DNA from 2 places in the Brevibacillus gelatini genome. Region 1 is predicted to be linked to the other one. Evidence: a T-box and tRNA genes for the amino acid it is inferred to sense, from the RefSeq annotation. Region 1 holds a T-box; the other holds one or more tRNA genes.

Region 1 (8,013 bases):
AAAGCCATCCGCACGATGTGCAAATCACGAAGGAATCGCCAAACTACTCGATTTCATAGGTTAAACAATCTGGGGGCTGTCTCAAAAGTCGTCATGTCGGCTTTGAGACGCCCCCTTTTGTATGTCAAAAACGATGATCTACCATCCAATCCATTACTTGCTAATGAGTCTATTTGGGCTTCAATGCGGTCGTAATGGTATGTTACACTTACACTTGGTGCCCAATTACCGTATAGACTTATGACAGAATTGGAGAGTGAGAAGAAACGATGAAGCGAACTACTTGGAAGACACGACTGACAGGTCTGATCCTTTCTGTCGCTATGTTTGCTACCGCAATGGGAGGAGCAGCGACGAAGGCCGATGCAGCACCTGCAGCAGATCTACAACTGGCTGCAAAATCTGCCATTCTATTAGAGGCATCTACGGGAAAAGTTTTATATAGCATGAATCCAGACGTCCCACTGCCTCCTGCCAGCATGAGCAAGATGATGGCGGAATACCTTGTACTGGAAGCGGTCAAGCAGAAGAAAATCAGCTGGGACGAAAAGGTGCCTGTCAGTGAATATGCTTTCTATGTGGCAAGAATCTCTGATACGTCCGGAGTGTACCTGAATCTGGGGGAATCTTTTACAGTCAGGGAGCTGTACAATGCAATGGCTGTCGTTTCTGCCAACGATGCTACTGTTCTGCTTGCTGAAAAGATAGCGGGCAATGAAGCCAACTTCGTGCAGATGATGAACAAGAAGGCTGCCGAGTTTGGGATGAAAAATACATCTTTCGTTACATCCAGCGGCTTGCCGGCAAATGAGTTGGGTCCATACTCCGTCCAGACCGATCAAGTGGAAAATCTGATGTCCGCGCGTGATTCGGCTATCCTCGCCAGAAACCTGATTCGTGATTTTCCGGAAGCGTTGGAAGTATCGAAAATCCCGCGTTTCACCTTCCGTCCCGGCTCTAAAAATGAATTGAAAATGGCGAATAACAACTGGATGCTGCCTGATCTGCCCAATTACTATCCAGGTGTAGACGGATTAAAAACGGGCTATACACAAGCAGCCGGTTATTGCTTTACGGGTACTGTCGTGCGTGATAACATGCGCTTGATTTCTGTCGTGATGGGGACAGACAGTAAAACAAAACGCTTCGTGGAAACCAACAAGCTTTTTGACTACGGCTTTAGCAATTTCAAATTAACGAAGCAAATGGATAAAGGTGCTCCGGTCAAAGGTTTTGAAACCGCACCGGTAAAGAACGGTGTCGAATTGAACGTGCCGGCTGTAACGGGCAGTGAAGTGAAAGTAGTGACCAAGATCGGAACCGAGGCAAAGTTGACGCCGACCGTTACCTTCCAGGATTTGAATGCTCCCATTAAGGCAGGACAAGTCATCGGCAAGCTCGTCCTGAAAGAAGAAGGAGCGAAAGACACCGACTACCTGCAGCCGGAAGATGCAGCAAAAGCAGGCGCGGATTTGGTGGCAGGCCAGGAGGTCGAAGAGGCGAGCTGGATTCGTTTGTTCTTCCGCAGCATCATTCAATTTTTCAGCAATTTGTTCAGTAGTGGAACAGGAAATTAAATAACTATTGTATTCCCCCTCATCTATCGTTTACAATGACGGTAACGAAGAACCATAACAGAGCATAACAGTTACGGTTCTGACTTCATGATGTAGGGGGAATTTTCACATGGTACAAGTAGGAACGTCCCGCGTAAAAAAAGGTATGGCTGAGATGCAAAAAGGCGGCGTCATCATGGACGTTGTGAACGCCGAGCAGGCAAAAATTGCTGAAGCTGCCGGTGCTGTAGCTGTCATGGCATTGGAACGCGTACCTTCTGACATTCGTGCGGCTGGCGGAGTAGCTCGTATGGCTGATCTTGGCATTGTGGAGGAAGTGCTGAACGCTGTTTCGATCCCTGTTATGGCAAAAGCTCGTATCGGACACTTTGTAGAAGCGCGCGTACTGGAATCGATGGGTGTCGATTACATTGACGAGAGTGAAGTTTTGACCCCGGCCGATGATCTGTACCACATCAATAAAAAAGAATTCACTGTGCCGTTTGTATGTGGTGCGCGTGATCTGGGTGAAGCGCTTCGCCGTATCGGTGAAGGGGCGTCCATGATTCGGACAAAAGGTGAGCCAGGAACCGGAAACATCGTAGAAGCCGTTCGCCACATGCGCACGATGATGGCGCAAATCCGCAAAGTGCAAGCAATGTCTTACGATGAGCTGATGGCCGAAGCGAAAAATCTGGGTGCCCCATACGAGCTGCTGGAACAAGTACACAAAACCGGCAAGCTGCCTGTAGTGAACTTCGCCGCTGGTGGCGTAGCGACTCCGGCAGATGCGGCTTTGATGATGCAGCTCGGGGCTGACGGCGTGTTTGTCGGCTCGGGTATTTTCAAATCGGAAAATCCGGAGAAATTCGCTCGCGCAATCGTTGAAGCGACTACGCACTACACAGACTACGAACTGATCGCTCGCGTATCCAAAGGTTTGGGAAGTCCAATGACCGGAATCGAGATTTCCAAAATTCGCGAGGCGGATCGCATGCAAGAGCGTGGCTGGTAAGGTGAGCAGAATGAAAATCGGTGTACTCGCTTTGCAAGGAGCTGTAGCAGAACACCTGCGCATGCTGGAAGAGGCTGGGGCGACAGCTGTTCCCGTCAAAAAGGTGGAAGAGCTGGACGAACTCGACGGACTGGTTCTCCCCGGCGGAGAAAGCACGACGATCAGCAAGCTGATGCACAAGTACGGATTCATGGACGCGCTCCGCGAGTTCGGAAAAGCAGGCAAGCCGATCTTCGGTACTTGCGCAGGCGCGATTCTTTTGGCCAAACAGATTGAGGGGCAAGATGACTGCCATCTCGGGTTGATGGATATTAAGGTGGAGCGAAATGCCTTTGGCCGCCAAAAGGAAAGCTTCGAGGTGACAATGCCTGTAGCTGGCGTCGGTGCAGATTACCCGGCAGTGTTCATCCGGGCACCATATATTATGGAAGTCGGAGAAAACGCAGAAGTGCTGGCCAAGTACGAAGAAAAGATCGTGGTAGCGCGAGAAGGGCATTACCTGGCGGCTGCCTTTCACCCGGAATTGACGGAAGATACAAGAATGCACAAATACTTCCTCGACATGGTGAAGGAATACCGAAACTGATTGAAGTGACGCTTGCATGAAAAGATCGGCATTGGCCAAATGCTGGTCTTTTCTTTTTGTTACAAGATGATGGCGGAGCGCCCTTTACATACGTATAGAACTTGTAGTACAGTTAACAATAGAAATAGGTATGAATGAGAATGCGATGATGAGAACAAGTACTTCACATCAACCTGGTGTAGAGAGTCGGTGGGTGGTGCGAACCGATCCGGTCTGTGAAGGAATCCATCTCGGAGTGGCAAAGGAATGAACTTTGTCCGGAACCGTCCCGTTATGACGGATGGAGTGGATAGATGCGCCAGGATGGGCATGTATCAACGAGGGTGGCAACGCGGGTACACAACACTCGTCCCTTATGAGGGGACGGGTGTTTTTTGCATTTTGATTATGGATTCGGAGGGATTCGAACATGTTGGACGTCAAAATACTGCGTCAGGATTTGGAAGGGGTAAAACGCCGTTTGGCGCATCGCAATGAAGATATTTCGGCTCTGGATCAGTTTGCAGAGGTCGATGAAAAGCGCCGTCAAGTAATTCAGGAAGCAGAGGCGCTGAAAAATAAACGAAATACCGTTTCCGAGCAAGTAGCGGTCATGAAGCGCAACAAAGAGAATGCCGACCACCTGATCGCGGCAATGAAGGAAGTAAACGAACACATCAAGAAGCTGGACGAAGAGCTGCGCAAGCTGGATGAGCAGCTGGAGCTCATTTTGCTGAGCCTGCCTAACCTGCCGCATGAGAGCACACCGATTGGTACATCGGAAGACGACAACGTAGTGGCATGGACGTGGGGCGAGCCGCGCAACTTTGGCTTTGAGGCAAAGCCGCACTGGGAGCTCGCCAGCCAGACAGGGATTCTCGATTTTGAGACGGCAGCAAAAGTAACAGGAAGCCGCTTTGTCTTTTACAAAGGACTGGGAGCCCGCCTGGAGCGCGCATTGATGAACTTCATGATGGACCTGCATGCCACTGAGCACGGTTACGAAGAGGTTATCCCGCCATATATCGTAAACCGTGCAAGCATGACCGGAACCGGACAGTTGCCGAAGTTCGAGGAAGATGCTTTCAAGCTGGAGGGACCAGACTACTTCCTGATCCCGACCGCAGAGGTGCCAGTCACCAACATGCACCGGGATGAAATTCTGGATGGAGACGATCTGCCGCGCTACTATGCTGCTTTCAGCGCTTGTTTCCGTTCGGAAGCGGGATCGGCTGGCCGCGATACACGCGGGCTGATTCGCCAGCACCAATTCAACAAAGTAGAGCTGGTGAAATTCGTCAAACCGGAAGATTCGTATGACGAGCTGGAGAAGCTGGTGAAAAACGCCGAGAAGGTGCTGCAACTGCTTGGACTTCCGTACCGCGTCATGAGCATGTGTACAGGCGATCTCGGATTTACGGCAGCGAAGAAATACGACTTGGAGGTATGGCTTCCAAGCTCGAACACGTACCGCGAAATCTCGTCTTGTTCGAACTTCGAAGATTTCCAGGCTCGTCGCGCCAATATTCGTTTCCGCCGCGACACCAAATCGAAGCCGGAGTTCGTGCATACACTGAACGGCTCGGGCCTCGCTATTGGCCGCACCGTAGCGGCGATTTTGGAAAACTACCAGGGGGAAGACGGAAGCATTACCATTCCGGAAGTGCTGCGTCCGTACATGGGCGGAGTAGCCAAAATCGAGCCGAAATAAGCAGCAGGATAAGCACAGCAGCCTTTGATCTTTCTTTATTGGATCAGAGGCTGCTTTCTTTTTGGGGCGGGGAAAAGGCGAGAGAGCATGGGGGACAAGACAGCTCGGAAAATGTGTACTATTACAGTTATAATTTTTAGAAAATTGTGTTGCACTGTACCAATCTCTGTTATATAATAAAAACAACTTAAAAGAATATTGTTTTAATACAGAAGTGGAGGGAATGGGAAATGAACTGCTATCGGTGTGAAGGAAACGGCGAACAGAATTGCCCACGGTGTGGAGGCGTTGGTCATGATGACAACGGAGCGGCTTGCCATCATTGTTTGGGGGACGGACATGTGATCTGCAGTCATTGCAGTGGCAGCGGATACCAGGATTAAGCCATTTTTTTTGAACCTTCTGTACTATAATAATTTCTAAAAATTAATTCTGTACCATAATAATTTAGGTGCTATCAAGGGAAGGTGAACAGGTTTGACTACGATTCCAACCAATCCATATCCGCTGGAAATCCAGATTACCGGCGAGATGCGCTCCGGCTACGAGGATATTCTCACACCAGAGGCGATCCAGTTCGTCATCAAGCTGGAGCAAAAGTTCGGCGACAGAAGGCAGCAATTGCTTGCCGCACGTCAGGAACGCCAATTGAAAATAGATGCCGGGCAACTGCCCGACTTTTTGCCGGAAACAGCCGAGATTCGCAACGGAGATTGGACGGTAGCTCCGCTTCCACATGATCTGCTGGATCGCCGGGTGGAGATTACCGGGCCAGCAGGCGACCGCAAAATGGTTATCAACGCACTCAATTCGGGCGCACGCGTCTTCATGGCAGATTTTGAGGACGCAAACTCGCCTACCTGGGAGAATACGATTCAGGGCCAGATCAACATGAAGGACGCTGTCCGCCGCAACATCTCATACACCAGCCCGCAAGGAAAGCAATACACCCTCAATGAGAAAACAGCGGTATTGATCGTGCGGCCGCGTGGCTGGCATCTCGATGAAAAACATATCCTTCTCGATCAAAAGCCGATTTCCGGCAGCCTGCTCGACTTTGGGCTCTACTTTTACCACAACGTCGATGCCTTGATCGCGAACAAGACGGCCCCGTACTTCTACCTGCCGAAGCTGGAAAGCCACCTGGAAGCGCGTCTCTGGAACGATGTATTTGTGTTTGCCCAGGAGGAACTGAATATTCCGCGCGGTACGATTCGGGCGACGGTTCTGATCGAAACGATTCTCGCAGCCTTTGAGATGGATGAGATTTTGTATGAACTGCGGGAGCATAGCGCGGGATTGAACTGCGGGCGTTGGGATTACATTTTCAGCTACATTAAAAAGCTGCGGAATCAGCCGCATGTCATCACTCCTGACCGGGCGCAAGTCACGATGACGGTTCCGTTTATGAGGGCCTACACCACGTTGGCGGTGAAGACGTGCCATAAACGCCAGGCTCCTTGCATTGGCGGGATGGCTGCCCAGATTCCGGTGAAAAACGACCCGGTCAAAAACGAGGAAGCGCTCGCCAAAGTACGCGCTGACAAGGAGCGGGAAGCTTACGACGGGCACGACGGTACATGGGTGGCCCATCCCGCACTGGTGCCAGTGGCGATGGAGGTATTCAACCGCTTGATGCGAGAGCCGAACCAGATCTGGTACAAACGCGAGGATGTGCAGGTATCGGCAAGCGACCTGCTGGCTGTACCAGAGGGCGCCATTACGGAAGAAGGCGTACGTACAAACATAAGTGTAGGCTTGCAGTACATCGAAGCGTGGCTGCGCGGGCATGGCGCAGTGCCGATCTACAATCTGATGGAGGATGCGGCGACCGCGGAAATTTCCCGGACTCAGGTGTGGCACTGGATTCGTCATCCAAAAGGCGTGCTCCAGGATGGCCGAAAAATTACCGAGGCTCTGGTCAAGCAATGGCTTAGTGAGGAATTGCAGGCATTGAAACAAGCGATTGGCCAGGAACGTTATGAAAACAGCAAATTTCAGGCTGCCGGAGAGCTGTTCCTGAAGCTGGTGACAGAGAACGAATTCGAGGATTTTCTGACAGTACCGGGCTATCGCTATCTGTAATAGCCAAAATAAAAAAGAGTGGGGGAAAAGAACATGAGCAAACAAACCAAGCAGGAAGCCATTCAACAAATTGAGCAAAGCTGGAACACCGAGCGTTTTAAGGGAATTACCCGGCCGTATTCTGCTGAGGACGTATACCGTTTGCGCGGGTCTGTGCAAATCGAACATACATTGGCGCGACTGGGTGCCGAGCGACTGTGGAATCTGTTGCATACCGAGCATCACATCAAAGCGTTGGGGGCTTTGACCGGGAATCAGGCCATCCAGCAAGTAAAAGCGGGGCTGAAGGCGATTTACTTGAGCGGCTGGCAAGTGGCGGCTGACGCGAACCTTTCCGGTCAAATGTATCCCGATCAAAGCCTTTACCCGGCCAACAGTGTTCCTCACGTCGTAAAAAGAATCAACCAGGCTCTGCAGCGTGCAGACCAGATCGACCAGGCCGAGGGCGGAACAGATACGTACTGGTTTGCTCCGATTGTCGCTGACGCGGAAGCGGGCTTTGGCGGGCCTCTGAACGTGTTTGAGCTGATGAAAAGCATGATTGAAGCGGGAGCGGCAGGTGTGCATTTTGAAGACCAGCTCGCTTCTGAGAAAAAATGCGGTCACATGGGCGGAAAAGTGCTGATCCCGACGCAGGCTGCTGTCCGCAACCTGATTTCGGCTCGCTTTGCTGCTGACGTCATGGGTGTTCCGACGATTATTGTCGCGCGTACAGACGCAAACGGCGCCTTCCTGATTACGAGCGACATCGATCCAGCTGACCAGCCGTTCCTCACTGGAGAACGGACGCCAGAAGGCTTTTTCCGCCTGCGTGGTGGGCTGGATGCAGCAATAGCTCGCGGACTCGCTTACGCGCCGTATGCAGACCTGATCTGGTGCGAGACTTCCGAGCCAAACCTGGAGGAAGCACGTCGCTTTGCAGAAGCAATCCATGCCAAATATCCAGGCAAACTGCTGGCGTACAACTGCTCCCCATCCTTCAACTGGAAGAAGAAACTCGACGAGGAAACAATCGCTCGCTTCCAGGAGGAGCTGGGAGAGATGGGCTACAAGTTCCAATTCGTCACGCTCGCAGGCTTCC
Region 2 (8,013 bases), 1.5 Mb from region 1:
ACGAGCTACACCGATATTCCCCTCGAAGAAGTGGTGAAGTACGGCCTGAACGGTCTGCCAGCCGCGTATTTGGCGGAGCCGGCGGATGAGCCGGGCGGGGTGAGCCGCTCCCTGACCCATGTGGAAAAGCATACGTTTGCCTTCGATCACACGGCGCTTGCGCACATTCCCGCCAAGTCGTGGCAAAGAGCGTGGGGACAGCTCGGAACGCTTGGCGGCGGGAATCATTTTATCGAAATCCAGTCGCTGGAAATCGCGGACGACAACCGGGAGATCGCGCAGGAGTGGGGCTTGTTCGACGGGCAGGTCGTCATCATGATTCACTCCGGTTCCCGCGCCTGGGGGGCCATGCTCGGACGAGATTATACGAAAAGCTTCAAGGAAGCGATGTTCAAATGGGGGATTGAAAATCCGGAACCGAGCCTGGTCTATGCCCCGATTGATACAGAGGAAGGGCAGCGGTATTTGAACCTGATGTACTCGGCATTGAATTACGCCGTGGTGAACCGCCATCTGATCGGCTACGCGGTCGAGCGGGCTTTTCAGGACGTACTGGGAAAAGCCGTTTCCACTCCGGTCCTGTACGATTTGATGCACAATTACGCGCTGGAGGAATATCACCGCAACACGCCGATGCTCGTTCATCGCAAAGGGGCAACCAAGGCGCTCCCGGCTGGTCACTTCCAAAATCCGAAGGCGTATAAAAAGACCGGACATCCGGCATTGATTCCAGGCTCGATGGGAACATCGTCCTACATCATGGTCGGTGCGGCAGGCGGCGCGAAAAACTTTTATTCGATCTGCCATGGCGCGGGCCGCATCCGCTCGCGCAAGGCCACGAAAGAGGCGGTCACGATCAATGAGTTCGAGCAAGCGCTGCGCATCGGCCAGGAGGACGAAATTTTGGTCAACCACCGCTCTCTGGAAGCGATTCTCGATGAATGTCCGCAGGCGTACAAAGACGTGGATCAGATTATCGATTCCGTCGTGGGCGCAAAGCTGGCGACAGTCGTAGCCAAGTGCAAACCACTCATCGCAATCAAAGGAGTTTGAGCAAAAAATGGTTTCCGTTGCCGGGCGGGAGCCATATTTTGCTTTATTTTTGACAAATGAACATAAATTGCACCGCTTGCCCAACCGATATGAGAAAAGAGACTATAAAGGGAAGATAGGGGAACAGCTATGGCTACATACTATTACTTCACCTGCCAAAAGTGCCGGACTCGGGGGGGAGTTTTCGGCGAACAGCCTTGGGGGTGGGGAAACTTTGACATGATCGAGTCCTTTAAGTTTCTGGCTTATCACATTCGCACATGCGGGGAAGAGCACATTCGCGTCATCTCGGAGGAAGTGGACGAATACATCGATCAGCTGCACGATGAGTACAACGCCTTCCTGGAGCAGACGAAGCATATTTTTCCGCACTCGAAGGATTGGGAGTTTCTCGATCGGTGGAAGATGCTGAAGGTAGAAGAATTGAAAGAAAAATGGGTGGAGGAGCACAGGATCGCCCACCCGGATGATCGTTTGAAGATTTGCGGCACACTGGATGAAGTAGACGTATTGCAAAAAGGGGCAGGACGTATCACGTTTTTGGCGACGGTGACGGATCGCGGGCAAACAAAGTGGAGACTGGTCGCTACCAGGCCCGAATTGCCTGCGCTCCATCAATCCTATATCATCATAGGGGTAAGACAGGATCATCCGGAGTTTGGGGAGATTGTCGAAGTATTCAAGATGATTCCCCAGGTGTAGTTACGAAAGAGAGGGATCACTGGCATGAAGCCTGAAACAATCGGCAAGCTGCTGGAAAACGTGCGGAAAAGCAACCCGCTGGTGCACAATATGACGAACGTCGTCGTGACCAACTTCACGGCAAACGGCTTGCTCGCCCTTGGCGCGTCTCCTGTCATGGCCTACGCGGAGCAGGAAGTCGCGGATATGGCGAAAATCGCAGGGGCGCTCGTCCTGAACATGGGAACGCTGAACGAGCGTGAAGTAAAGGCGATGCTCATCGCCGGAAGCTCGGCCAATCGCCACCAGGTCCCTGTGCTGTTCGACCCGGTAGGTGCAGGCGCAACTCCGTACCGCACAGAAACCGCGCAAAAAATCGTGCGTGAGCTAACGCTTTCGTTAATTCGCGGAAACGCGGCGGAAATCGCCAACGTTATCGGCGAATCGTGGGAGATCAAAGGAGTGGACGCCGGCGAGGCAGGCGGAGACGTCGCGACGCTGGCCAAAGCGGCGGCGCAAAAGCTGAACACAGTCGTGGCGATTACAGGAAAAGTCGATGTCATTTCGGACGGCAGCCGCGTGTATGCCATCCATAACGGACATCCGATCCTGACGAAAGTGACAGGCACAGGCTGCTTGCTGACCTCCGTGATGGGCGCCTTTGCCGCTGTGGAAAAAGACGTGCTGGCAGCCGGAGCTGCTGCGCTCGTCACGTACGGGGTCGCTGCACAACTGGCGGCGGAGAAAGCAGCCGCTGAGGGACCGGGCAGCTTCCAGATTCAGTTTTTGAATGCGCTGTCAACCGTGACGGCCGATGATGTGCATCGTCTGGGAGCCATCGAACAAACGGGGCTGTAGGCGAAAAACATACGCTCTCAGGTACCGCGACTATCCCATGTTTTCGACAGGCAGTCTGTGTTCGGTTCGGGAGGGGCATCTCCATCAGACAGCCCCTCTCGCTCCCGGTGAAGCCGCTCCTTTTTGAAGAGGAAGGCAAAAGGCTGGCTGTCGTCCAAAAGAAAAATCCCCTGCTTTCCAGGGGATGAAAATGTGTACGGCTATATGGCTAGGACTAGGATAGGTAAGTTAGGGCGTAGCTGTATTTTCGCAGCGTGAAGGATAACAGCTTCTTCTGATGCTCCGAGAGCGCCAGAAAAACGAATTCTACTTGATCTTCTTCAAACGGACGTACATAAAAGCGCGAAATTCCGTGAAAAATGATTTCTTTCTTTAACGTCAGCGCTGCACTGGCGTCTGTGCGAATATGCAATTCCACGAGCTTGTAACCTCCTTGGACATTTACTAGAGTACCAAAAAAGTCCAATGGGAAATCACGGAAGTTTTGTCGGATTTATGTCCAAGATGTTACCAATTTTTGTATGAAGAATGACAATGATGACAATTCGCAAAACAGGCTATTTCCTGTCGTCCGGAATGCATCTGGATCGGGAAAAAAAGGCGGAAATCATGGCGGCTACCCTGCCCTTTTCCGTTTTCATGTCGATTTTGTCCCGCAAGCAGCGCAAAAGCTCCTGGTCGCAGCTGCAAGCAAAATAACCGCGTTTTTGATAGCAGCGGTCGTGCTTTTTGCAGCAGCGGTCAATATCGTCGATGGGGGCGCCCGGCCCGGAGCAGCCTGGACCGCACCAGTTTCCGTACAAACAAGGAATACGCAATCCCCGCCGTCTTCTTCTGCCCAACAGTCATCACTCCGCATTGAAGATGGATATTGCCAGCATATTGGAAAAGGGAGGAAGTTGTTTTAGGCAAGTTTCACAAAATATGACGGGAGGATCGCCGGGAAGCACGAAGAGGCATTTGCTGACATCGCTGCGGCAGAGCGCCAAAAGCTGCTTTCCATGTGAAAAAAAACTTTTAAAATATCACTTGAAATCAATTATCGGATATGATAGATTAGTTCTTGCCCAAGCGATATGTGAAAAGGGCAAGGGCAAGGGAAAAGCATGGATGGATGTCCGAGAGGCCGAAGGAGCACGATTGGAAATCGTGTAGGCGGGGTAGACCCGTCTCGTGGGTTCAAATCCCACTCCATCCGCCATCATGGCCCGTTGGTGAAGCGGTTTAACACAGCAGCCTTTCACGCTGTCATACAGGGGTTCGAATCCCCTACGGGTCACTTACAGACACCCTGCAAGCGGCTGTTGGGCCTCGCAAAGGATTCACGGTTGCGCTGATTCACTTTGTCAGGCCCAACAAAAGTTGCGGGCAGTGGAGGCTTAGCTCAGCTGGGAGAGCATCTGCCTTACAAGCAGAGGGTCGGCGGTTCGATCCCGTCAGCCTCCACCATTTTCATGTTCAAATTGCGGTCGTGGCGGAATTGGCAGACGCGCTAGATTCAGGTTCTAGTGGTGGCAACACCGTGGAGGTTCAAGTCCTCTCGACCGCACCATATCAGCATATGTAAGGTTTTGGATAAGCTGCGAATGAAGTGGGCTATCCGAAACCTTTTTTGCTACTTGTGACCACTTTCTTCCGATGGTAATCATCGTGGAAGGAAGTGGTTACTTTGTTGCGGAAGGATGTTGCGTCATACTGAAATCCAAATGACGAGCCGTTGCATTTCCAGGTGGGACAAAGTTGGAACGCCATGCAGGGCGAAATTGAAGGTTTGAGAAGGGGGGCTGAAATATTGGGTTAACATAAAAAGGGGGATGAATCGCATCCCCCTTTTTATGTTCCCCATTGATGCCCATATTGAATGACAATTTTTGTTGGAAGTTGAATAACTTCTGGATTTGAATATGTTGCTACTAATCCAAATAACATGCTAAAAGCCATGATTCCCTTGATAAATGTCTTCATGTTACACCTCCGAAAATATAGATTACTCTTATATTTCATTATATTCCCAGAAGAAGCACTTGTCAATTATGACAATATTTGGATATAATGACGAGAAGGGGAGAATCCTGCAAACAAAGGAGGATTAATGATGGAAAATGTCGTAGAAATAGAAACCCATCTCATTTTACAACACATTGTCAATAACATAGAGGAAAACAAGTGGGAAGAAGCAAGAAAACAATTTGATTCTTTGGACATCGACAAGCTTGCGGTAGAGGACAAAAGTACTTACTGGTGGGCAAGCGCTCGATTCAACCATATTAATCAAAACTTTAATATTGCCGAAAAGCATTATCTTTTAAGCATTTCTCTGGCAAAACAGATTTATGAAGAAAAAGCTAACGCCATAGATTATGTTAGGTCATTATCTTCTATCGGATTATTTTACTCTCAAATTGGTGAAGCAAGTAAAGCTGTTCCTTATTTGATGTCGGCAAATCAACTGATTGATAGACATGCGATAGGAGGGACGCAAAAAGTTCTCGCGTATTACGCAACAGGTGTCATGCATGGAATATTAGAGGAGTATGTATCAGCAATCGGCTGGCTGAAACGTGCCGAAGAGTTAAATATTTCGTTAGGATTGCTGTATAATGGGGCTGATATTTATATCAGTACAGGCATCTGCTATCACAAATTGTCAAGATTTGAGGAAGCTGAGGAAAGCTTCATGAAAGTGCTTGATATTCTGAAAATTATCCCGGACGAAAAGCTTGAAGCGGCGATTGACCACAATTTGGGGATGCTATACAGAAGAACAGGAAGATATGAAGAAGCTCTGGAACATCTTCAAATGGCTCTTGACCTGCACCAAGAAGCTAACAGAAAGCATTTTGCGAAAAATACAACTTTAGAATTAGCAAAAGTATACCGTTTGATGGGTCAGCTAGAAGAATCCAAACGTCTTTGCTATTCAGTAATTGATGATTATACAACAGAAGAATTGTTGGCAGAGGCACGATACACTCTTGCAGAAGCGCTTTATTCTGACAAACAATACGATGATGCTTTGAAACATGCAAAGCTTGCGTTGGATTACTTTAAGCAAGAGGGTAATAAATTTGAAGACTATTTGATGAAGACATATGATGTAGTTTTAAGAATATATGAAAAGAAAACGGATTTATGAGCAACAGAGGTGAAATACAATCACCTCATTTTTGTTTGGGGAATTACACCTAGCCTACCCATGACCACTTTCTCCCGATACAAAAACAGCAAAAGCCCAGCGAGGTCCAGGAAGGATCCGGCTGGGCTTTTCTTTTGTTTACATACCTTTTTTCTCCAAAACCCGTGACGGCGCCAAAAGCCTGCGCCATTTGATTTGCGGCACGCAGATGGCAGCGAGGATCATCAGAACGCCGCCCCATTGGGAAAACGTCACCTTTTCCTGGAGAACCAGACTGGACAAAAGGACGACGGTTGGCAGCTCGACAGCACTCAGGATCGTAGCGAGGCCGTTGCCGATGCGGGGGACGCCTGCCGCGAGACAAAAAATCGGGATGACCGAACCGAACACGGCAACGAGCAAGCCGAGCGGAAGCAGTCCGTCCATTAGCCGACCGTTGAACAAAAAGGTTGGCGGATAGACGATGGAGAGCATGACGGCTGCCAGGCTGATCGTGATCGCGCTGCGCAAATAAGGATTCAAGCCTGGAAGGATGCGCCCGCTGAAGAAAATCACCAGGGCAAACGTAGCCCCCGACAACAGGCCGCAGACCAGACCCGTGATGCTGACACCTTGCAGGCCGCCTTCGCCAAGACCGCTGGCAAGCACCGTTCCGCCGCCAAGCATGAAAAGCGACACCCATTTTTTTGCCGTCGGCCATTTGCGCTCGACAAGCGATTCGAGCAGGACCCCGATCCAGGTAAACTGGAACAGAAGCACGATGGCCAGCGAAGCGGACAAGCGGCTGACGGCCTGATGGTAAAGAATGCTGGTGGACGCCATCATCACGCTGACAGGGGCGAGAATCAGCAAATATTTCAGGCGGAACCGTTCACGCGAGAAAAACAGGGCCGCTATAATCATTATCAAGCCGCCGAAAATGAGTTGGCTCCCGCTCATCTCGTAGGGAGTAAAGCCAAGCGCAAACGCGTGCTTCATGAACAGGGAGAGCACTCCGTAGCTGCATGCCCCGAGCAAAACGAACAGAACAGAACGCCAGTATGTCATAGGTGAAAATTCCTTTCTTATGACTAAACTCGGTTGAATAATGCCTATTGTACACTAGTAGGAAAAATGGTACAATGAAAAATTATTTTTCACTTCATTATGCTGCTGAGATAATGAGATGTCTCGCTAAATCACTGCTATGGCAGTGAAGGAAAGTGATTGGCGTGATCGTGATTATATCGGTGATGAATACATAGCCGATTGACGACAATTCCGTTACACTACACTATAAGACGGGCACATGGCAAAACAGTGGGGGAATCAGAAATGAAACAGGGGATACTTTATGCGTTTGCCGCGTATTTTGCATGGGGAATGCTTCCGCTGTACTGGAAGCTGTTCCAGTCGATGGGCGCATGGGAAATTTTGGCGCACCGCATCGTCTGGTCGATTCTTTTTGTCGCAATCATTATTCAGGTAACGAAACGCTGGCGCGCAATGTGGGGATCGGTATCCGGGGGGAAAATGGTTGCTGCGCTTGCCACCTGCTCCCTGCTCATCAGTGCAAACTGGCTGATCTACATTTGGGCGGTGAACAACAACCAGGTCATGCAAACGAGTCTCGGCTACTATATGAACCCGTTGTTTACCGTACTGCTCGGCGTAATCTTTTTACGGGAAAAAATGAATCTGGCACAATGGGCGGCACTCATTCTGGCGGCCTGTGGCGTCCTGTTCATCACGGTGCAATACGGTGAGTTTCCGTGGATTGCGCTCTCCTTGGCGCTCACGTTTGCGTTTTACGGTCTGGCGAAAAAGGTGGTGAAAATGGAGGCGATGATCGGGCTTGCCTGGGAGACGCTGTTTGTCGCTCCGATTGCGCTCGGTTACTTGATCTTGCTCCAGGCAAACGGGACAGAGACGGCGACGGCCTTGGCGTGGTGGCAGATGCTTTTGCTGGCGCTGGCCGGCGTTGCGACGGCGATGCCGCTGTACTGGTTTGCCCAAGCGGCGAAGCGCTTGCCGCTCTCGATTGTCGGCTTTATCCAGTATGTCTCTCCGACGATCACGCTGCTCACCGCGGTTTTTCTGTTTGGAGAACCGTTTACCACGACACATCTCATCAGCTTTTCGTGCATCTGGTCTGCGCTCGTAATCTTTACCGTAAGCTCGATGCGCAAAAAACCGGCGACGGCTCCGCTCAAGCCGGAAGTGGCGATCAAAAAGCAGGCATAGGACGAAAAAAACTCCTGATCCGTCCCGAGACTCGCTCGGCTGGTCAGGAGTTTTTGGTTTGC

Evidence for each region. A T-box is a leader RNA that pairs with one kind of tRNA and senses whether it is charged. The one in region 1 lies ahead of serS (serine--tRNA ligase), so its partner is inferred to be a tRNA-Ser.
Region 2: it encodes a tRNA-Ser, which carries the amino acid that the T-box ahead of serS (serine--tRNA ligase) is inferred to sense. The anticodon was not compared.

The regions. Positions count from the first base shown of each region.
Region 1 is NZ_CP154342.1:29,008-37,020, forward strand. Features, by position in the region: gene guaB (IMP dehydrogenase) at 1-59, shown strand, start outside; gene AAFJ72_RS00215 (D-alanyl-D-alanine carboxypeptidase family protein) at 270-1,577, shown strand; gene pdxS (pyridoxal 5'-phosphate synthase lyase subunit PdxS) at 1,687-2,571, shown strand; gene pdxT (pyridoxal 5'-phosphate synthase glutaminase subunit PdxT) at 2,582-3,157, shown strand; T-box leader at 3,294-3,514, shown strand; gene serS (serine--tRNA ligase) at 3,567-4,847, shown strand; gene aceB (malate synthase A) at 5,325-6,932, shown strand; gene aceA (isocitrate lyase) at 6,966-8,013, shown strand, end outside.
Region 2 is NZ_CP154342.1:3,008,986-3,016,998, reverse strand. Features, by position in the region: gene AAFJ72_RS14535 (RtcB family protein) at 1-1,053, shown strand, start outside; gene AAFJ72_RS14530 (hypothetical protein) at 1,273-1,755, shown strand; gene thiM (hydroxyethylthiazole kinase) at 1,780-2,592, shown strand; gene AAFJ72_RS14520 (hypothetical protein) at 2,807-3,010, opposite strand; gene AAFJ72_RS14515 (hypothetical protein) at 3,127-3,291, shown strand; partial or broken gene AAFJ72_RS14510 (phospholipase A2 family protein) at 3,309-3,395, opposite strand; tRNA gene AAFJ72_RS14505 (tRNA-Ser) at 3,701-3,793, shown strand; tRNA gene AAFJ72_RS14500 (tRNA-Glu) at 3,798-3,871, shown strand; tRNA gene AAFJ72_RS14495 (tRNA-Val) at 3,966-4,041, shown strand; tRNA gene AAFJ72_RS14490 (tRNA-Leu) at 4,058-4,144, shown strand; gene AAFJ72_RS14485 (hypothetical protein) at 4,426-4,557, opposite strand; gene AAFJ72_RS14480 (tetratricopeptide repeat protein) at 4,688-5,728, shown strand; gene AAFJ72_RS14475 (EamA family transporter) at 5,867-6,775, opposite strand; gene rarD (EamA family transporter RarD) at 7,043-7,951, shown strand.